One region of the Sphingobium sp. TomMM7A genome, then DNA from elsewhere that is predicted to be linked to it. Evidence: riboswitches for the same ligand, from Rfam matches in the RefSeq annotation. Region 1 holds a riboswitch; each other region holds the start of a gene.
The links. A riboswitch is a leader RNA that binds a small molecule or an ion and turns the genes downstream of it on or off. The one in region 1 is predicted to bind cobalamin.

Region 1 (5,608 bases):
CTGTGCGCCGCGCGCCGGATCATAGCCCTTGCCCACCGCCGCGCCGGGGATCGCATCGGTCCCATACAGCGCATCATAAAGGCTGCCCCAACGCGCATTGGCCGCGTTCAACAGGAACCGCGCATTGAGGATAGGCACCACCAACTGCGGCCCCGCCAAGGTCGCCAGCTCTGCATCCACCCGACCCGACCCGATGGAAAAAGGCGCGGGTTCCGGCACCAGATAGCCGATCTGGGTCAGGAAAGCCCGATAAGCCTCCGCATCAAAGGGCTGCCCCGCTTGCTCGCCATGCCAGCTGTCGATCTGCGCCTGAATAGCATCGCGCTTTTCCAGCAGAGCCGCATTAAGCGGCGCAAACCGCGCGAAAATCGCAGCCGCGCCCTTCCAAAACGCCTCCGCCGCGATCCCCGTCCCCGGCAGGACTTCCCCATCGATAAAGCGCGCCAGCTCGGCGGCAACCATCAGGCCCGATTTCTCGATCATGCCGTCCATGGGCAACTCTCCATCCAAAATACTGTGACGAAAGCCTATAGACCCCTCTCCATCCTCGCACTAGACAACAAGAACTCAAAACATCTGTTCCTCATAGGAAAAGATCATCGATGGATCCCGATTATCTTCTCTTCGCCCGCGCGGTGGATGCAGGCAGCCTTTCGGCGGCAGGCCGCATATTGAACATCTCGCCCGCCATGATGTCGAAACGCATCTCCCGGCTGGAAGCGCGCCTCGGCGTCCGCCTCATCCATCGCACCACGCGCCGCCTTGCCCTGACGGAGGAAGGCGTCGGCCTGCACCGCGACCTTGTCGCCATCCTCGACGCCATCCAGCAGGCGGAGCAACGCGTCACCAGTCGGCATCGGAGCGCGTCCGGGCCGCTGCGCATTTCGGCTCCCACCTCCTTCGGCCGCCTGCATGTGGCGCCCCATGTTGGCCGCTTTCTGGACCTCCATCCGCGCGTCGATCTCGAACTCAACCTGTCCGACGCCTATGAAGACCTGCTCGCCGAGCGCATCGACGTGGCGATCCGTATCACCAGCGACATTCCTCTCCATCTGGAGGGACATCATCTCGCCACCAACCGCCGCATCCTCTGCGCCAGCCCCGCCTATCTTGCCGCGCATGGCATTCCGGACAAGATCGCCGACCTCCCCCGCCACCGCCTGCTCGCGGCCGATGGACAATTGCCATGGCGGCTGATGAATGGCCGCGCGCGCAAGCTGATCGATGGCCAAAGCCATGTCCGCACCAACAGCAGCGAAATCGTGCGCGAACTCGCCCTTACCGGGGTCGGGATCGCCTTGCGCTCGCTCTGGGACGTGGGCGACCTGATCGCGGAAGGCAGCCTCGTCCGCGTCCTCGATAGCTGGGAAGGCCCCGCTGACCTCGCCGTTCACGCCGTCCACCCCCGCGCCGCAGGCCGTCCCGCCGCCGTTGATGCCTTCATCGGCTTCCTGCGCGAAATCTTCCGCGATGCATCGTGGAACCGGGGCGGCTGATAGCATGAAGCCCCTTAGCGCCATCCGCTCAACTGCTTGAAAAGCGCAGAAATCCCTTCCTGAAATCATTTGCAAGCAGGCTGTCAAAAAACAGAAGCTTTCCGGAGTTAACCTGCGTAATGGCAGCGGGAAACAGGCCGATGTTATCGTTCGAGCCATAAGAAATTGAGAGAGGATAAGGGCCATGCGCCCCAATAACGCATCACATTTTTCCGCCTGCGCCGCCCAGGAAGCGCGGCAGGCCAGGGAAGCCCGCCTTCGCGGCGCAGACCAGGCCACCATCGCCCTCCACAATGAACGCGCCGTCCGCTACCAAGCCATGGCCCTACGCCTCCAGCGCGAGCGCGGCGCGACGCTGAACTAATCCATCAACGCCAAGCGGCTACGCCAGCGTCCCACCACGTACCGTCATGCCAGCGAAAGCTGGCATCTCAGGCGACCACGCGCCTCCTAGCAAGGGGATCCCAGCTTCCGCTGGGATGACAAACGGAAAAATGAGGGACACGCCCATTCCCTCTCCCCTTCAGGGGAGAGGGTGCCGAGCGTAGCGAAGGCGGGAGAGGGGAACGCAAAGCACGACCGCCGCTCCCCTCTCCCCAACCCTCTCCCCTGAAGGGGAGAGGGAGCAAGTTACCTCACCCCACCCCCCTACCCACCCCCCTTGCCCAACCCCCACACCTCCGCTATCGCCCCGTCACCCAGGCAACCCCTGGGAAAATGATCGCGCCGGTGCCTCGAAAGAGGCTTAAAAGGGAACATGGTAAAGGAGGCATCCGCCTCCCCAAGCCAAGGCTGTCCCTGCAACTGTAAGCGGCGAGCGCGATGCACATCGCCCCACCTCCTAGGCGGGATGGGGCAAGTCACTGAGCCGGACGCTAAATCCTGCGAGGCCCGGGAAGGCCGTGCATCAAGCGATGACCCGCGAGCCAGGAGACCTGCCAGCGTCTGGTCGCTCTTGCCTTGGTCCAGGGGATGGCCGCGGCACGGTAGTTTCCGTCTGAGCGACGAACGAGCGGCGAGAGGCCGCTTCGGTGACGCTGGCGGTCGCCTTGGGGGCGTCCGGCCGTCGGCGCGCGCCGGTCGCCGTCTGGCGGCAGGTCTCTCGCCGAGTGTCGCCAGACGCCCGGAGTGCATCAAGTGAAACTACCCAATCAACTCCACCGCGCTGCCTGCGCGCTGACCGCCACGCTCCTCCCATTCCCCGCCTTCGCTGCCGATGCGAATGACGCGGGCGAGGATGCGAACACCATCGTCGTCTTCGGCCGGGGAGAGGACAAGATCGGCACCGCTCATGCGGCAAGCGAGGGCAGCGTCGGCGGCGCGGACCTTCTCGTCCGCCCGCTGCTGCGCGTCGCCGAACTGCTCGAAGCGGTGCCCGGCATGGTCGCGGCCCAACATTCGGGCAGCGGCAAGGCCAATCAGTATTTCCTGCGCGGCTTCAATCTCGACCATGGGTCGGACTTCACCACCTATATCGACGGCGTTCAGATGAACTTCCGCAGCCACGGCCATGGCCAAGGCTATCTCGACTTGAACGGCCTCATCCCCGAAATCATCGCGAGAGAGGATTTTCGCAAAGGCCCCTATCGCGCCGATGGCGGCGACTTCGCACTCGCGGGCGCGGCCTATATGACCACGATCGATGGCTATGACCGTCCATGGGGCGCGGCGGAGGGCGGCTCCTTCGGCTGGCGCAGACTGGCGGTGGGCGGCACGGTAAAGGCAGGCGCAGGCAATCTCACCCTCGTCGCCCAGGCCAAGGCTTATGACGGCCCGTGGCAGGAGGCCGAACATCTGCGCCACTATGCAGGTTTCGCCAAATATACGCTTCCCGCCGGGGCCGGTAAGATCGACGCCACGCTCCACGCCTATCGCGCGACATGGCGCCCGACCGAGCAGATACCCGAACGGATCATCGGCACGCCGCTCTGCCCCGATGTCTTCTGTTCGCCCGATCCGTCCGCGCGCGGCGAAACGACGCGCATCATCGGCAATATCGCTACCCTCCAGCCGACATGGCGCGCCAATCTCTACGCGCAATTCTATGACTGGACGATGTTCTCCAACCCCACCTACACCGATCCCGACGGCACCAGCGCGCAAATCGAGCAGTTCGATCGACGCTGGGTACTGGGCTTCACCGGCGAAAAGCGCTGGGACATCGCCTCCGCTCTGCAACTGAAGCTCGGCACGGAAAATCGCTATGACGCGATCGGCAATGTCGGCGTCAATCGCACGTCGAACCGCACCTCCCTATCCTCGCTCGGCCGCTATCGCGTAAAGCAGGGTTCAGCCGCGCTCTATGGCGAAGCCACCGTCACGCCGCTGCCGGGCTTGCGAGTCACTGGCGGCCTGCGCGGCGACTATTATCATTACGACGTCCGCGCCCGCGACGCCGTCGCCGCTGCGCTGGGCGAAGGCAGCGGATCGGACACGCTCGTCTCTCCCAAGGCATCTGCGGCCTGGGCAATCACGCCGCATGTCGAACTTTATGCCAATTGGGGCCGGGGCTTTCATTCCAACGATGCGCGCGGCGCGGTCAATGTCGACACGCCTGTCCCGATGCTCGTGCGCGGCACGGGCAAGGAATTGGGCGGCCGCCTGCAACTACCCGGCTTCACCTTCACCGCAACCTATTGGTGGCTGAACGTCGGGAGCGAGTTGCGCTTCATCGGCGACTCCAACGCGGTCGAACCCAGCGGAGCCAGCCGCCGCCACGGCTATGAGCTTGTCGCCTTCTGGCGCCCGCTCCCCTGGCTCGCCTTCGACGGCAATTACACCGCCAGCCACAGCCGCTATACCAATGGCGACCATATCCCTAACGCCTTCAAAAACGCCGCGTCCGCTGGCGCAGCCATCGTGCTTGACCCATGGGAAGCCAGCATCCGCGTCCGTCACCTTGGCCCCTCGCCGCTGATCGAGGACAATAGCGTGCGCGATTCCGGTAGCACGGTCGTCAACGCGCGCGCCGCCTGGAAGGGGAAGCGGGTGCAAGTCTATGCCGAACTGCTCAACATCCTTGGCAGCGGGGACAAGGACATCGCTTATTATTACGAGTCCTACCTTCCCGCCGCAGATGCGGAGCCTGTCGAAGGGAGGCTAAGCCGCGTGGTCGAACCGCGAACGGTGAGAGGCGGCATCAAGTTCAGCTTCTAATGCTGGGGAAGGCCGCATCTACAAAGACCCTGCGGCCTTCCCAATCAATGGCTTACATAATGAACGGCGATGTTCATAAAGTAAAAGTGGATAGGGCAACGGTCAAACTACAATAGAATACATGTTAAATACCCGTGGAAATTTTGAGACGTAGTTGACCTCTTTTCGCCGCTATGCAATTTTCCCCCTCGGCAATCTGGACAAAGAATCAGTAGCCTGGAGAGGATGCCAATGAAGCACGCACCATTAAGGGGCGCCGTTTTTCACGCGATATTGCGTGACTGCCTGGAAGCACAGCGCGCCCCCAAGGAAACAGAAATACAACTGATTGCCTGCAAAATATGGCAGGACAGTTTCGCGGCGATCACGCACAAGAACTGGCACGACCTCGTACCGGGCGGCGAGGAGTATGAATACACCATCAACGCCGCGCGCATGGCCTTCGGCCTGCACGCGACCAACACCGCCGCCTAAATGGATAGCCCAATCCGCTTACGCCGACGATTGCCGGATCAAAGCTGGAACTGGGTTATCCATTCGCAGATGAGCGCGGGCTTGCTCTCGCCTTCTATCTCTACCGTTGCTTCGGTGGTCAGCTGAATCTGCCCCGGCCGCTTTTCGACGATCTCCAGCGGCTTGAACCTTCCGCGCACACGTTTGCCGGATCGTACGGGCGCCAGAAAACGCAGCTTGTTGCTGCCATAATTGATCTCCGTGGCGCCGTCGGGAACGATGTCGCCTCGCGCATCGGCGCATAGATGCGGCAGGAGTGAAAGCGTCAGGAAACCATGAGCAATCGTCCCGCCGAAGGGTGACTGCTTCGCGCGCTCCGGATCGACATGGATATATTGATGATCCTTGGTCGCTTCGGCGAACTGGTCGATCATCTCCTGACTGACCAGGAACCAGTCCGACACGTCTTCCTCGTCCGCCCGCGCCTGAAGATAATCGAGAAA
Region 2 (4,976 bases), 390 kb from region 1:
GAAGCCGCCATCCCAGGACATTTGCCGCCGCCGCATGGCCCCGATCAGCTTGTCGAAGGCATTGTGGCGGCCCACATCCTCATAGGCGAGGCGGATCGCACCATCCGCCCCGGCCAGCGCAGCAACATGGACCGCGCCGGTTTGCCGGTTGAGCGGCTGATGCGCGGCAAGATCGTGCAGCGCGCCGAAGATCGCTTCCCGGCTCGCTTTCGATCGGGCGGTCACGACAGGCAAGGGCCGCATCGCCTGCTCCAGATTTTCAACGCCGCACAGACCACAGGAAGAATCGGAGACGCGATGACGGACCCGGCCCAGCAGCCCCTCGACGCGGTCTTCCGGCAGCGTAGCCCGTGCGACCAAGCCCTGCTCCGTAGCATGGACATCGACGTCGAGCGGCGCGTCGGATGGGATGACCAGCCGCTCGGCCAGCGCGAACCCCTGCACCAGTTCCGCAACATTGGTCGGCGTCGCCATCAACACGGCATAGCCAACGCCGTTGAACTCGATCGCGACGGGCACTTCCTCCGCCAACTCGCGCGTCACGGGCGACGCCTCGCCGTCGGGCGTGATGCGGGTAAAGGAAAAAGGCGAAGTCATAAGGCCGGTCTAGGCGGGCAATGTGCGCCCGGCAATATGGTGTGGGAGGCAAATGGACGCGGTCATGCAACTGCCGCTTCCCTTTGGCGGCCAAGCCATCTATGCACGGCCTCGATCGCGCCGGTGCCCGAAAGGGCTTTAAAGGGAATGCGGTGCGGGCTGCTCACAAGGCGCCCAAATCCGCGGCTGTCCCTGCAACTGTAAGCGGTGAGTGAGATGCATAGCGACCTTCCGTCCCGATCGGAGGGTCAGCCACTGGGCCGGACGCTAAATCATGCGAGGCCTGGGAAGGCCATGTGTCGAGCGATGACCCGCAAGCCAGGAGACCTGTCGGCGTCTGGTCGCTCTTGCTTTGGCCCAGGGGATGGCCGGGGCACGGTATTCCGTCTGAGCGACGCGTGCGGCGGGACCGCACCGGCTTCATGTGCCGGACGCTTCATCGCGTCCGTCCGGCGTGTGATGTCGGCCGCTTAGCGGAGGTCCCGTCCAGTCTCGCTGACGCTGACGGGAGCCATGTCTCCAATGGTTATGCAATTTCCGGCGCTTCGTCGCCGTGCCACGTTCATGTTCAGCGCGCTGATCGCCGCCAACATCGCGTTATGGCTGTGCGCCTTGCTGATCTTTGCGGGCGACACGATGATGCTGGGCACGGCCCTGCTCGCCTGGAGCCTGGGGCTGCGCCATGCGGTCGATGCAGACCATATCGCTGCGATCGACAATGTGACCCGCAAGCTGATGCAGGAAGGTCAGCGGCCGCTGACCGTCGGCCTCTGGTTCGCGATCGGCCATAGCGGAATCGTGCTGATCGCCGCCGTCGGAATCGCTTTCGCCGCCAGCGCGCTGAGCAGCGTAGAGGCGGCGGGCGATATCGGCGGGACGATCGCGACGATCATATCCGCCACTTTCCTCTTTGCCATTGCCGCGATGAACCTGATCATCCTGAGATCGGTCCTGAAGACGTTTAACCATGTTCGCAGCGGCGGCACCTATGTCGATGAAGACATGGACATATTGCTGGGCAACCGCGGCATGCTGGCGCGTCTGTTCCGGCCATTGTTCCGCTTGGTCACGCGCAGTTGGCACATGGCGCCGCTGGGCTTTCTGTTCGGCCTGGGCTTCGACACAGCGACCGAAGTCGCCATCCTCGGCCTGTCCGCGGGGCAAGCGGCGAGCGGCCTTTCGATCGCCACCGTGCTCATCTTCCCCCTGCTGTTCGCGGCGGGCATGGCGCTGATCGACACGGCAGACGGTGCATTGATGATGGGCGCCTATCAATGGGCGTTCGTGAAGCCGATCCGCAAGCTCTACTACAACATTACCATCACATCGGTGTCCGCGCTGGTCGCAATCGTCATCGGCGGGATCGAGGCGGCGGCGCTGCTGGGCGACAAGCTGGGCCTGACGGGCGGCGTCTGGTCGGTGGCCGCCAATCTGGGCGAGCATTTCAACAGCCTGGGCTTCTTCATCATCGGCCTGTTCGCCGCCTGCTGGCTGGTGAGCTGGATCATCTACCGCTGGAAGCGCTTCGACGAGATCGAGGTGCTCCTCTCCAATCAAGGACAGACTTTATGAGCAAGGTTCCCGCCACCGTCATCACGGGATTTCTGGGCGCCGGTAAGACGACGCTGATCCGCCACCTGATCGAAAATGCGGGTGGGCGGCGGCTTGCCCTCATCATCAACGAATTTGGCGATGTCGGCGTCGATGGATCGCTGGTGAAGGGGTGCGGCGATGAGGCTTGCCCGGATGAGGATATTATCGAGCTGGCCAATGGCTGCATCTGCTGCACCGTGGCGGACGATTTCCTGCCGACGATGCAGCGGCTGCTCGACCGGGATGTGCCGCCCGATCATATCATTATCGAGACTTCGGGCCTTGCCCTGCCAAAGCCGCTGGTGAAGGCGTTTCAGTGGCCCGATATCCGGACACGGGCGACGGTGGACGGGGTGATTGCACTCATCGATGCCGATGCACTGGCGGCGGGCCGCTTCGCCCATGACGAGGAAGCGCTGGCTGCCGCTCGTGCGGCTGATCCGACGCTGGACCATGACAGCCCGATCGAGGAGCTTTTCGAGGATCAGCTGGCCTGTGCCGACCTTGTGCTGCTGAACAAGACAGACCTGGTCGCGCCGGAAAGGCTTGCGGAACTGGAGCGGGATCTGGCGGCGGAAATCCGGCCGGGCGTGCGTATCGTCCGCACCGCGCGGGGGGAGATCGACCCGGCGGTCCTGCTCGGCCTTGATGCCGGGGTCGAGGACCAGATTGACGCCCGCCCCTCCCACCATGACGAGGAGGAGGATCATGATCATGAGGATTTCGACAGCTTCGTCATGGAGTTGGGGGAATTGGGCAATCCTGCGCCGCTGCTGGATGCTCTGAAGCAGGTCATAGCCGATCACGACATATTGCGGGTGAAGGGCTTCGTCGCCATTGCGGGCCGTCCGGCAAGGCTGGTCATTCAGGCGGTCGGGCCACGCATCCAGCATCATTATGACCGGCACTGGCAGGTGCATGAGGAGCGCCGATCGCGACTGGTGGTGATCGGGCAGGCGGGGCTGGACCGGGCGGCGATCGAACGGGCATTCATCCAGCAGATGGCGGTCGCCTGATGCATTTGCTGACCGCCACGCCCGGCACCGTCTCCAACGGGGACGAAGCGATCGACCTTGGCCAATCGCCGGGCGACATCGTGCTGCTGACCGTGGCGGACAGCGACCTTGCCTGCTTTGCGAGCGCCGCCGCCATTCTGGGGGAAGGCGGGCCGTCGATCAGGCTGGCCAATCTCCTTCAGCTCAAGCATCCCTATTCGGTCGATCTCTATGTCGAGAATGTGATTTCCCACGCGAAATTCGTCTGCGTGGTACTGTTGGGGGGTAAGAGCTATTGGCCCTATGGCATTGAAGAAATCGCCAATGTCGCGCGCGACAGGGGCATTGCTTTCGCCGCCATCGCGGACGGGCGGGAGGATGATCCCGAACTGCGGATGGCGTCCACCCTGCCCCCGGAAATATGCGACCGGCTGCGCGATTATCTGCGGCAGGGCGGCGTTGCCAATGCCACGGCTTTTTTAAGGACCGCCGCGCGGATTGCAGGGTTGGACGCGGGCGCGCCTGACGCGCCGGTTCCGGTCGCCGACGCGGGCCTGTATCTTCCCGGTGTCGAACGCCCAACGCTGGAACAGGTGAAGGCCGGTTGGACATCCGGCCAGCCGACAGCGCTGTTCCTTTTCTACCGCGCCTTGTTGATCGCCGGAACGCTGGAGGCGGTGGACGCGATGATCGCGGGATTGCGGGCTGCGGGGCTTAATGTCCTGCCGGTCCATGTACGGGCGTTGCGGGAACCCTTTGCGCGCGACTTTCTGGAAGGAGTGATCGGGGTAGCTCGACCGGACGTCATTCTGAACGCCACCGCCTTTGCCGCATCGGCGCCCGGCGAACCGCGCACGCCATCCATATTGGAGCAGGCCGATTGCCCGATTCTTCAGACCTTGTTCGCCAGCGCCGAACAGGCGGCGTGGCAGGATAGCGCGCGGGGGCTGGGTCCGCGCGACTTGGCGATGCATATTGCCTTGCCCGAAGTGGATGGGCGCATCTTCACCCGCGCGGTCGCTTTCAAGGCCGCCGCCCGCTTCGATACGCGGACGGAATGCAGCATCGTGGTGCCGCAGCTTCTGGCTGATCGTGTGCACTTTGTTTCCCAACTGGCTGCAAACTGGGCCAGATTAGGCCGGACGCCGGTTAAGGGTCGGCATGTGGCGCTGGTCCTTGCCAATTATCCGAACCGGGATGGACGGATCGGCAATGGCGTGGGCCTCGACACGCCGGAAAGCGCGGCGGCGATCCTGCGCGCGCTGGCGGAGGCTGGCTATCGGACGGGCGACGCGCCGACCGATGGTGCGGCGTTGATGGGGCATATGACCGGAGGGGACGCCCCCTGCTCGCTCGCGCTGGCCGACTATCGTGCGGCATTTGATGACTTTCCCGAAAGCGTTCGTACAGCCGTTATCGAGCGATGGGGCGAGCCGGAGGATGATCCCTTCTGTCAGGGTGAGGCCTTCTCCCTTCGGGTGCATCGCTTCGGTCAGGTCGCCGTCGCGGTGCAGCCTTCGCGCGGCTATGATGTCGATCCGAAGAGCAGCTATCATGATCCGGCGCTGCCGCCGCCGCATGCCTATCTCGCCTTCCATATCTGGCTGGCGCGCGCATTCGCCGCGCATGCGGTGGTGCATGTGGGCAAGCATGGCAATCTGGAGTGGCTGCCGGGCAAGGCGATCGCGCTGTCGGAGAGCTGCTTTCCCGAAATATGCGCCGGGCCGATCCCGCAAATCTATCCGTTCATCGTCAACGATCCGGGCGAAGGCACGCAGGCGAAACGCCGGA
Region 3 (5,608 bases), 380 kb from region 1:
GGATGCTTGCGGAGAGGCAGAGAAGGCTGCGCTGCTTCAGGCGCTCGACGGTAAGTTCGTGCTGCCCGGCCCGTCCGGCGCGCCGACGCGGGGGCGGCCCGATGTGCTGCCGACCGGGCGGAACTTCTATTCGGTCGATACGCGCGCGGTGCCGACCGTGGCCGCCTGGAATTTGGGCCAGCGATCCGCCGACCTCATCGTGCAGGATTATCTTCAGCGGGAGGGCGATTATCCGCGCGCCATCGCTCTGTCAGCCTGGGGCACGGCGAACATGCGGACGGGCGGCGACGACATCGCGCAGGCGCTGGCGTTGATGGGCGTGCGGCCGCGATGGGAGTGGGCTTCGGGTCGGGTCGTGGGCTTTGAGGTGATGACGATCGCCGAGCTGAACCGGCCGCGCGTGGATGTGACGCTACGCGTGTCGGGCTTCTTCCGCGACGCCTTCCCGGAACAGATCGACCTGATCGACAGCGCCGCGCGCGCCGTTATGGCGCTGGATGAGCCGGACGAAGATAATCCCGCCGCCGCGCGTCATCGGGCGGAGGCCGCTGCGCTGATCGCGGAAGGGACGCCTGAGAAGGCGGCGATGCGGCGCGCGGGGGCGCGCGTCTTTGGGTCGAAGCCCGGCGCTTATGGCGCGGGTTTGCAGGCGATGATCGACGAGCGGCTGTGGCATGATCGATCGGACTTGGCGAAGATCTATCTGGATTGGGGCGGCTATGCCTATGGCGGCGGGGTCGAGGGTGATACAGAGCGCGACCTCTTCGCCCAGCGGCTGACTGAAGCCGACGCGCTGATCCAAAATCAGGATAACCGCGAGCATGACCTGCTCGACAGCGACGATTATTATCAGTTCGAAGGTGGCATCGCCGCCGCCGTCGAGCATTTGTCGGGCCGCCAGCCGCTAAGCTATCACAACGACCATAGCAGGCCCGAGCGGCCCGTCGTCCGCACGCTGGAGGATGAGATCGGCCGGGTGGTGCGGGCGCGCGTCACCAACCCCAAATGGATCACGGGCATGATGCGCCACGGCTATAAGGGCGCGTTCGAGATTGCCGCTTCGGTCGATTATCTGTTCGCCTTCGCCGCCACGACCCATGGCGTGAAGGACCATCATTTCGATGCCGTCCACGCCGCTTTCATCGAGGATAAAGCGGTGCGCGCCTTCATGGCCGACGCCAATCCCGCCGCGCTGCGCGAGACCGCCGCGCGCCTCCACGAAGCGCTGGACCGGGGGCTGTGGCGGCCACGGTCGAACAGCGCCGCCATGCTCCTCGCCCAACTGAAGGACCCATCATGATCGAACGCACGCCCGAACAACATGCCGAGAAGATGAAGAAGAAGCAGGCCGCCCATGACAAGATCATGGCGACCAAGACGCAGGAGAAGGGCCTGCTGATCGTCCATACCGGCAAGGGCAAGGGCAAGACGACCGCTGCGCTGGGCATGGTCGTGCGCGCCATCGGTCATGGCAAGAAGGTCGGCGTGGTCCAGTTCGTGAAGGGCGCGATGACCACCGGAGAAAAAGTGGTGTTCGATGCGTTTCCCGACAATGTCATATTCAAGCCGATGGGCGAAGGCTTTACCTGGAACACGCAGGACAAGACCCGCGACATCGCCCTCGCCCGTGAAGCCTGGGACGAGGTAAAGCGGATGATCGCCGATCCCGCCTATGATATGGTGCTGGCAGATGAGCTTAATATCGTCCTGCGCTACGACTATCTGCCCGTTGATGAGGTGCTTGAGGCCGTGGCGAGCAGGGACGAGATGAAGCATGTCATCATCACTGGCCGCAACGCGCCCGAGGCTCTGGTCGAGGCGGCGAACCTTGTGACGGAAATGACGCTAATCAAACACCCCTTCCGCAGCGGCGTGAAGGCGCAGGCAGGGATCGAATTTTGATGAGCGGACCCGCTATTACCCCGATCGACAGCGCGCAGTTCGAGGCGCTGGTGCGGGCGCGGCGGGACATTCGCCATTTCAGGACCGACCCGATCGACGAAGCGGATGTCGAATGGCTGTTGAGCATGGCGCATCGCGCGCCGTCCGTCGGCCTGTCTCAGCCTTGGCGTTTCGTGCGGATCGAGACGGCGGAGTTGCGCGAGGGGCTGGCGTGCCATGTCGACCGCCAAGTCAGGGAAGCGGGCAAGGAATATGACGGGGATCAGGACCGGCTCTATCGCAGCCTGAAACTTCATGGGCTGCGTGAGGCGCCGGTGCTGTTCGCCGTCTATTGCGACGATGGGACGGAGACCGGCCATCATCTGGGCGCGGTCACCATGCCTGAGGCGCGGCGCTATAGTTGCGTGATGGCGGTCCATACGCTGTGGCTGGCGGCGCAGACGCGGCGGATCGGCATGGGGTGGGTGTCGATCATGGAGCCCGAAGGCGTGGACGCGATGCTGGATATTCCGGAGGGCTGGGATTGTCTGGGGCTGCTGTGCCTTGGCCGACCGGTGAGCGAGGAGGATGTGCCGGAGCTGGAACGGCGGGGATGGGAAGAGCGCACGGATTGGCATTCGGTGGTGGTGCGGCGGTAACGAGTCCGGCCCTCCTCCGTTCGCCCTGAGCTTGTCGAAGGGCTCCACTTCTTCGAGATAAAGTGAAGGGCTTCGACAAGCTCAGCCCGAACGGGGAAAAGGTAACTCTCTCACCCCCGCAAGAAATCCAGCGCTAGTGTTTCAAACCGGTCCTTGTGTTCGATCATCGTCCAATGGCCGCAGCGCGGAAATACATGCAACTCCGCATTGGGGATGATGCGCATGGGCAACAGCGCGCCGTCGAGCGGGCTGACCTTGTCATCGCGGCCCCACATGATCAGCGTGGGCGCCTGAATCCTGCCCAGATAATCGATACGCTGAGATACGCCCGGCCCGCTCATCGACTGGGCGATGAAGCCTAGTGCCGCGCGCGTGTACATTTTGCGGCTGCTTTCCATCGTCACCGGCTCCAGCGCCGCCTTGTAACGCATGTCGATCAGTTCGTCGGTGATGATCGATTTGTCGTAGACCATGGATTCCAGCCAGGCGATGATGTTTTCCCGCGTCGGGTCCTCGATGAAATCGACGAGACGGGTCAGCCCTTCATTAGGGAAGGTGGAGGTAATGTTGAAACCGATCCCGCCAATCGTGATGTAGCGCAGCACGCGGTCAGGATGGGACGCCGCCAGATGCCCGCCCACGATCCCGCCATAGCTGTTGCCGACCACATGGGCGCGGTCGATGCCAAGGCCGTCCATCAGGGCGACAACAGCGTCGCGCGCCACGCCCACCGGATCGCCATCAACGGGATCGCTTTTCCCATAACCGGGCGCGTCCAGGATGATGGTGCGGAAATGCTGGGAGAAGAAGGGCAGGTTACCCTGAAAATTCGCCCAGCCAGTAACACCGGGGCCTGAGCCGTGAAGCAACAGCAGCGCGGGACCTGATCCGGCTTCATGATAATGGAGCCGCCCCTTGTCCGTTTCCAGGAAGCGGCTGGTCGCTTCGAAGTTGAAATCGCTCATTTTTTCCTCTCCATTCTACAATCGTTGATGAAGGCGTAGCGGTGACATTGGGTTGACGCAAGGAAGCGGCCCTTGGCCACTTCCCTTTCGCCTGCATCCCCCCTATGAAGCGCGTCGAGCCGGGTTCGTCCCGGTTCATCGATCGCGCCGGTGCCCCGCAAGGGGCTTAAATGGGAACGCGGTGCGGGAGGATTTCCTCCCTAATCCGTGGCTGTCCCTGCAACTGTGAGCGGCGAGCGAGGCATGGACCGGCCGACCCTGAGAATGGGGCGGCCAGCCACTGGAGCGATCCGGGAAGGCCCCATGCCAAGCTGTGACCCGCAAGCCAGGAGACCTGCCGGAGCAAAGGTCGCTCTTGCCATGATCCAGGGGATGGTCACGGCTCGGTTCTCCGTTTGAGCGACGAATTTCGTGCGGCTACGGCCGTGCAGGCGTGCGGCCTGTCCGCCTGCCTGTGCGTGCCGTCCGCGTGTCGTGGCGCTGGTGCGGGGAGTGCAGGAGCAATGCTGGAGCAGGCGCAACGTGCCGACGCTGTTTCACGCCCGGCCCATGGCGTGCGCGGCTGGTGCCCGACGGCATGGCGGCCGATGATGGCCGGCGACGGGCTGCTGGTCCGGGTGCGCCCGCCGCTAGGCCGGATGACCCGCGCGCAGGTTGTGGGGTTGTGCGAGGCATCTCTCGCGCTGGGCAATGGCCATATTGACATCACCAATCGCGCCGCCTTGCAAATCAGGGGCGTGCCGCAAGCGAGCCATGGCACGCTGATGGAGAGGCTCGTCGCGATTGAGTTGGCGGATGCCGATGCGGATCGGGACAGGCAGATTCCTGTCCTGATCAGCCCCGACTGGCTGCCGGGCGATGACAGTTCGGTCATAGCCGCCGCCTTGATCGAGCGCATGGCCGAGCTGCCCGATCTGCCCGCAAAGGTCGGCTTTGCGATCGATGCGGGGCCTGCGCCGGTGCTGAGCGATGTTCCGGCTGATTTCCGGATCGAAAGAGGGACGAGCGGCGGGCTTATCCTGCGCTCCGACGGGCGCGCGCATGGCGTGGGCGTGAGTGCAGAGGACGCAGCCGAGGGGTTGATCCGTCATGCCCATTGGTACGTAGCCAGCGGTGGCGCGCAGGCGGGGCGCATGGCGCGGCATTCGGCCCCGCTGCCTGATGTAGCGACTGAGGCCCCTGCCCCCGCCCGGCCTCGCGCTGCTGCCCTGGCCGCTGCGCCCGGCCCTTTCCATGCAGCGCCCTTTGGCAGGATCGAGGCGCCTGCGCTGCTTGCCGTGATGGCGGACTGCGTGGAGGCGGTGCGGCTCACCCCTTGGCGGGGACTGGTGCTGGAAGGCAGCGACGCGCCTGCCGATGACCCAACCGATCCGCGCCTTTCGACCGATTGCTGCCCCGGTGCGCCAGCCTGCCCGCAGGCGAGCGTCACGACGCGTGATCTGGCCGCTCGGCTGGCGCCGCATGTTCGCGGGCTGCATGTGTCCGGTTGCGCCAAGGGGTGCGCACAGCCTTCGCAGGCGGCGCTGGTCCTCACCGGGCGGGAGGGCCGTTTCGACCTTGCCCACAATGCGTGCGCGGGTGCGCCGCCGCTGCAAACGGGCCTGTCGCCCGATCAGATACTCGCCCTTTTCGGAGCCAATTGATGCCGCATCTCTATGAAACCGACGGCGCGGAAATCTATCGCCAATCCTTCCGCATGATCCGGGCGGAGGCGGTGCTCGACCGCTTTGCGGCAGAGGAAGAGCGGGTTGCCGTCCGCATGATCCATGCCGCTGGAATGGTCGGCCTTGCGCCGCATGTCCGCTTTTCGCCCGGATTTGCCAAAGCCGCGACCACCGCGCTGGAAGCAGGCGCCCCGATCCTGTGTGACGCTCGAATGGTGTCAGAAGGGATCACGCGTGCGCGCCTGCCCGCTGGCAATGCGATCATCTGCACCTTGAATAACAGCCAAGTTGATCTTGCCCGGACTATGGCAAACACGCGATCGGCGGCGGCATTGGAGCTGTGGCGGCCCCATCTCGCGGGAGCAGTGGTCGCAATCGGCAACGCCCCGACCGCGCTGTTCCACCTGCTCAACATGCTGGAAGACCCGGCATGCCCACG
Region 4 (5,608 bases), on a different replicon from region 1:
CGGACGGACAGGTTTTCGGCGCGGATGGTTACCATAGCCGGCGCTCCCGCATCAGGTGGATGAGGAAGACTGGAACGCCGAGCAATGCGGTGAGGACGCCGAGCTTCAATTCGCTGCTGGTGGGGATCAGCCGGACACCGATGTCGGCCAGCGTGAGCAACGCCGCGCCGCCGAGCAGCGAGGGGAGCAGAATCGCCGAAGGGGAGCGATCCGTCAGGGGACGGACGAGGTGAGGGACGATAAGGCCGACAAAGCCGATCGCCCCCGACACCGCGACTGCTCCGCCGACGCCGATCGCGACGCCCAGCATCATGCGCAGCCGCGCCCTGGAGAGGTCAACGCCCAGTGCTTGGGCGCCCTCCTCCCCCAAGGTCAGCGCGTCGAGGCTGCGGCCGTCGGCGATCAGCAGCGCGGTGCCGATGAGGACGCAGGGCAGCGCGATCCAGACATGGGCGTAGCTGCGATTTTCGAGGCTGCCCATCAGCCAGCTCATAATCTCCATCGCCGCGAAGGGATTGGGCGAGAGGTTCAGCGACAGGCTGATGCCCGCCCCCGCGAGGGTTGCGACCGCTATGCCTGCGAGGATCAGGGTCAGGGGGCTCTCGGACGGACCAGCGAGCAGGAACAGCGCGGCGATGGCGATGAGGCTACTGATGATGGCGAGGGCGGGGAGGATGAGCGGGTGAAGCTGCGCGAGGCCGAAATATAGGGCGCAGACAGCGCCGAGAGCCGCCGCGTTGGAGGCGCCGAGGACGGAGGGTTCAGCGAGCGGGTTGCGGAGATAGCCCTGAAGCGCGGCTCCGGCGAGGCCAAGCATCGCGCCGACGATCAGGCCGAGCAGCATGCGCGGCAGGCGCAGGTCGATGAGGATAGCGCGGGCGACTTCGTCACCGCCGCCGGTGAGGACGGCCAGGATGCGGGCGGGAGAGAGTGGGACCGCGCCCAGTGTAAGGGAGCCGAGTGCTGCCAAAAGGGTGAGCGCGAGAAGGATGGGGAGCAGCAGGGGAGGGCGGCGGGCCTTCATGGCTTGCGCGCTCCAAGGCTGCTGATAGGGGTTGTAGTGCTGCGGCGAAAGCGGGAGCACGGCGCTTTGCGGAGGCTGGATTGGTGCGCAGAAGGATGTTGGCGATATGTTGTTTGGTCAGCCTGACCGGCGCTGCGCCCGCGCCGCCCAAGCGTATCGTGTCGCTCAACACCTGTTCCGACCAATATGTGCTGGCGCTCGCCGATCCGGGGCAGATCGCGGCCTTGAGCCCCTATGGCCATGATCCGGAACTGTCGGCGGCGATCGGGCAGGCGCGGCGTTTCCCCGTGCTGAAGCGTCCGGCCGAAGAGGTATTGGCGCTGCGCCCCGACCTGGTGATCGGCTTTCCCGATGGCGCTGGCGGCGTTGTCGGCGCGCCGGATGGGCGATGGCGCAAGCTCGGGCTGGCGAGCGCGGACAGTTTTGCCGCCATCCGCGACCAGATCCGGCAGGTGGCGGCCGTTGTCGGCCATCCCGCGCGGGGCGAGGCGATGATCGCGGGCATGGAGCGCGACCTTGCCGCCCTGCCCCGCTCCCGGCGCGGCGGCGTTGCGGCCTATTATCAGCGGCGCGGCTATATGACCGGGACCGGCACTTTGGTCGATGAGTTGATCCGGCGCGCAGGCCTCACCAATCTGGCTGCGAAACTTGGCAAGCCAGCGCTGGCGCAGGTGCCGCTGGAGGAGATGATCGCGGCCAGGCCCGACTATCTGATTGTGGAGCAAGGCAGCGAAAAGGTCGTCGATCAGGGGACGGAAATGCTGCACCACCCGGTGCTGCGATCCATCCCCCGCATCCACGTACCGCAAGCGTGGACCGTGTGCGGCGGCCTCGCCTATGTGCAGGCCGCGCGCAGCATCGTGGCGCAGGCGGACGCCGCAAGCAAAGGCAGGACGCAGCCAAAGGCCGCGCCCCGGCGATGAAGCGGGGCGGTCGCCCACCCCCTTCACCTTCTACCGTCAGAAGCGGACACGCACGCCGCCATAGGCCGATCGGCCGTAGGTGCTGTAGCCATAGACGGTCGCATATTCTTCATCCGTAACATTGTCGATGCGGCCGTAAATCTCCAGATGCTCGTTGATCGGCAGCGAAGCGCGCAGGTCCAGCCGCGCATAGCCATCGATCCGCTGGGTGGCGGATGCATTATTATAGCTGTCGCTGGCCATCAGCAGCGTCGCTCCGGCCGACAGTCCGAACTGCCAGCGATAGTCGGCAGCGAGGCTGACAACATTCGTCGGACGGCGCGGGAGGCGAGCGCCCGTGTCGCGGTTCCGCGCATCGACATAGCTATAGGAAGCCGTGACAGTCAGCGCTTCGACAGGCTTCAACGTCAGCATAGCCTCCACGCCCTTTGCGCGCGTGCGGCCGAGATTGAAATATTGCGACGTGCCGAAGTCGAAATCGATCTGGCCGTCGATGGTGCGGCGAAACGCGGTGACCGAGATCGTGGCCTGATCGCCGCCAAGCTGCTGGTCGATGCCGACATCATAGCTTTTCGACCGCTCCGGATCGAGGGCGGCATTGCCATAGGTGGGATCGTAAAGCTGATAGAGCGATGGCGCGCGGAACCCCTCACCATAGCTTGCGCGAATATTGGTGAGGCCATGGTTGGGCGAATAGTTGGCGTTGGCGCCGAAGGTGGTCGCTCCGCCGAACTGGCTGTGATCGTCATGACGCACGCCGCCGGTCAGGGCCAGACCGGCGAAGGGCTTGACCACGGCCAGGGCATGGACGCTGTCGATATTCGCGCCGGCATTGCTGTAGACATTCTGGCCTGCGAAGGAATCGAAGAAGAACGAGTCATATTCCGGCCGTTCATGTTCATATCCCAGCAGCAGCTTGGCCCTGTCGATGGGTTGGAAGACGGCCTGATATTCGAACCGCAACGTCTTTCCGGTAAAGCCGGAAGGCCCAAAGGGCGACTCATAGCTGCGCTCTGCACGGAACCAGGTGACCGCCGCCCGCTGCGTCAATTTGCCGTCGAAAGAGGCAAGGTTCAGCCCTGCATAGCCGATATATTGGTCAAGCTTGCTGCTGTCGGTCGTGTCGGCTGGCGCGCCGAAGAAGATGTCGGTGTCGAGGTCCGCATGGATATAATAGCCGCGCAGGTCGAGGCTGAGATTGTCGGTGAAGGCGAGCTTCAGCTTTGCGTTGGTGGCGATGTTCTCATAGCCGTCCTTCTCCGTGCCGCCTTTGGCTGCGGAAATGCCATCGGTACGGAAATACGCGACGCCCGCGCTGCCAGAGGCGATGCCTGTGCTGCCCGAAATGTCGGCCTTTGCGTTCAGCGTATCGGCATAACCATAATCCACCGAGGCGCTGCCGCCAAAGCGTTCGCCGGGTTCCTCCGACATGATGTTGACGACGCCGCCGATCGCCTGGCTGCCATAGACGACGGAGTTGGAGCCGCGCAGCACTTCGATGCGGCGGATGTTGCCGGTCAGCAGGTTGCCGAAGTCATAGGCATCACCGATGACGCTTGGGTCATTGATCTTGACGCCGTCGAGCAGCACCAGCGTCTGCGTCGTTTCCGCGCCTCGGATCGAAATGCCGGTGACGCCGCCCACGGCGTCAGCGCGGTTGAAGCGGACGCCCGGCGTGGTGATCAGCAAATCGACGACGCTGACATTCTGGCGCGTTTCGATCGTCTTTTCATCGATCACGGTCACCGCCTGCCCGACTTCATCGGTGGGTTGCTCAATGCCGAGCGCGGTGACGATGATCTCGCCCGAATCTTCGGCGAGAGCGGGGGTGGCGGCCAGCAGCGCCAGCAGTGAAATTCCGGTCCTGATCATATTTCTGTCTTCCCTGAGCGCCATGCGACATGAGCCCAGGGCCTGCCGCATGAGCGGCCGGTGCGCGGGAAGAAGAGACGCCAGCCCCGTCACGCGCACCGATGCGGCCCTGCGCCGCTTCGTCGCTCAGACGGAAAACACCGTGCCCGGACCTATCCCTGGACCCAAGGCAAGAGCGACCATGCGCCGGTAGGTTTCCTGGCTCGCGGGTCGTCGCGGTGATGCACGCCTTCCCGGACTTTTGGTCCAGTGGCCGGTCCCCCTCGCCTTCCCCTTTGAAGGCATGCGGGTTTCCCTGTGCATCGCGCTCGCCGCTTACAGTTGCAGGGACAGCCGCGGAGTTGGACGGTGATCCCGTCCGCACCGCATTCCCTTTCCGGCGCGATCTTTCGTGAACAGTTGCCCGCTCACGCCGCGCGCCATAGGGGAAGTTGAGGGTTCTGCCAAGGAGTGGATAATGCGATTGCTGGGTGCGGTGCTGGCTGGGGGACGATCCACCCGGTTCGGAAGCGACAAGGCTCTCGCGCTGATGCCGGACGGGCGCACGCTGATCGACCATGCTGTGGCGGCGATCGCGCCGCATGTGGAGGCAGTGGTGGTCTGCGGGCGGAGCGTCGAGGGGCTGACGGGGCTAGCGGATCGGCCAGCGGCGGACATGGGGCCGCTGGGCGGGCTGAACGCGGCGCTGCATTATGCGCGCAGTCAAGGTTACGATGCGGTGCTGACGACGGGGTGCGACATGCCCGTTTATCCGGCGGCTCTGGTGGAGGCGCTTGTGGGTGACAGTGGGGCGGTGCTGAAGGGGCAGCAACTGGCGGGGTTCTGGCCTGCCGGGCTTGCGGATGAAATGGATGCTCATCTGGGTGAGGAGAATAACCGCTCGATCTTCGGGTGGATCGAGCGGGTGGGCGCGCGGGTGGTGGAGCGGCCGGAACTGCTGCTGCCGAATATCAATCGGCCGGAGGATCTGGCGCGCTGGCGCGAGCCAAGCTGAGCTTGCCGAAGCCCCCTCCCTTCCTTCCAACTAAGTTCGGGGGCGTTCGGCAAGCTCAGGGCAAAAGTTGCGCAGAGCCGGTCTTCAAAGCTGAAGAGCGACGCTGGCTGCAACCCCTACAGGCATGGACGTGCCCGCCACCGCTTCGCCGATCAGCAGCAGGGTCGGGTCTTCGTCGCTGATCGTGGCGACCAGGAAGGCAAGCGCGGACAGCTTGCCGCGGATCAGGCGTTCGGTGGGGAGCGAGACGTTGACCGCCACCATCACCGGCGTTTCGGGATCGCGGCCTGCGGCGATCAGCTGGCGGCTGATCTCTCCGGCGGCGGCGCGGCCCATATAGATGCCAAGCGTGCCGCCGGGACGGGCGAGCGCCTCCCAGTCGAGCTTGAGCGGTTCACTGGCTTTGAGATGCGCGGTCACCAGCGTCAGGCCGCGCGCCTTGCCGCGCAGGGTGAGCGAGGCGCTGCCGCTTGCGGCAGCAGCGCTTGCCGTGGTGATGCCGGGGCAGATATGGAAGCGGATGCCGTCGGCGGCGAGATGCTCCATCTCTTCGGATGAGCGGCCGAATACCGAGGGATCGCCCCCCTTGAGGCGCACGACGCGCTTGCCTGCTTTGGCGGCGGCGAGGAGCAGGTCGTTGATGCTTTCCTGCGCCTTTGAATGGCGGCCGGAACGCTTGCCGACGCTGATCCGCTCGACGCCCTGCGGGATGAGGTCAAGTACGCCGGGGCCGACGAGGGCGTCGTAGAAGACGATCTCCGCGGCGGCGATCAGCTTTTCGGCCTTGCGGGTGAG

Region 2: another riboswitch for cobalamin. It lies ahead of ACZ5ZH_RS14335 (HoxN/HupN/NixA family nickel/cobalt transporter); the one in region 1 lies ahead of ACZ5ZH_RS16930 (TonB-dependent receptor).
Region 3: another riboswitch for cobalamin. It lies ahead of ACZ5ZH_RS14305 (cobalamin biosynthesis protein CobG); the one in region 1 lies ahead of ACZ5ZH_RS16930 (TonB-dependent receptor).
Region 4: another riboswitch for cobalamin. It lies ahead of ACZ5ZH_RS00505 (TonB-dependent receptor plug domain-containing protein); the one in region 1 lies ahead of ACZ5ZH_RS16930 (TonB-dependent receptor).

What each region holds. Positions count from the first base shown of each region.
Region 1 covers NZ_AP027312.1:940,190-945,797, forward strand. The annotation lists gene ACZ5ZH_RS16915 (malate synthase G) at 1-492, opposite strand, end outside; gene ACZ5ZH_RS16920 (LysR family transcriptional regulator) at 603-1,496, shown strand; gene ACZ5ZH_RS16925 (hypothetical protein) at 1,681-1,860, shown strand; cobalamin riboswitch at 2,207-2,453, shown strand; gene ACZ5ZH_RS16930 (TonB-dependent receptor) at 2,673-4,652, shown strand; gene ACZ5ZH_RS16935 (hypothetical protein) at 4,884-5,126, shown strand; gene ACZ5ZH_RS16940 (MaoC family dehydratase) at 5,165-5,608, opposite strand, start outside.
Region 2 covers NZ_AP027312.1:329,663-334,638, reverse strand. The annotation lists gene fdhD (formate dehydrogenase accessory sulfurtransferase FdhD) at 1-597, opposite strand, end outside; cobalamin riboswitch at 702-946, shown strand; gene ACZ5ZH_RS14335 (HoxN/HupN/NixA family nickel/cobalt transporter) at 1,120-2,169, shown strand; gene cobW (cobalamin biosynthesis protein CobW) at 2,166-3,206, shown strand; gene cobN (cobaltochelatase subunit CobN) at 3,206-4,976, shown strand, end outside.
Region 3 covers NZ_AP027312.1:323,433-329,040, reverse strand. The annotation lists gene cobN (cobaltochelatase subunit CobN) at 1-1,300, shown strand, start outside; gene cobO (cob(I)yrinic acid a,c-diamide adenosyltransferase) at 1,297-1,902, shown strand; gene bluB (5,6-dimethylbenzimidazole synthase) at 1,902-2,540, shown strand; gene ACZ5ZH_RS14310 (alpha/beta fold hydrolase) at 2,651-3,505, opposite strand; cobalamin riboswitch at 3,637-3,861, shown strand; gene ACZ5ZH_RS14305 (cobalamin biosynthesis protein CobG) at 4,093-5,148, shown strand; gene ACZ5ZH_RS14300 (precorrin-8X methylmutase) at 5,148-5,608, shown strand, end outside.
Region 4 covers NZ_AP027311.1:97,384-102,991, reverse strand. The annotation lists gene ACZ5ZH_RS00520 (ABC transporter ATP-binding protein) at 1-35, opposite strand, end outside; gene ACZ5ZH_RS00515 (FecCD family ABC transporter permease) at 29-1,024, opposite strand; gene ACZ5ZH_RS00510 (ABC transporter substrate-binding protein) at 1,120-1,947, shown strand; gene ACZ5ZH_RS00505 (TonB-dependent receptor plug domain-containing protein) at 1,984-3,819, opposite strand; cobalamin riboswitch at 3,991-4,215, opposite strand; gene mobA (molybdenum cofactor guanylyltransferase) at 4,277-4,813, shown strand; gene cobA (uroporphyrinogen-III C-methyltransferase) at 4,898-5,608, opposite strand, start outside.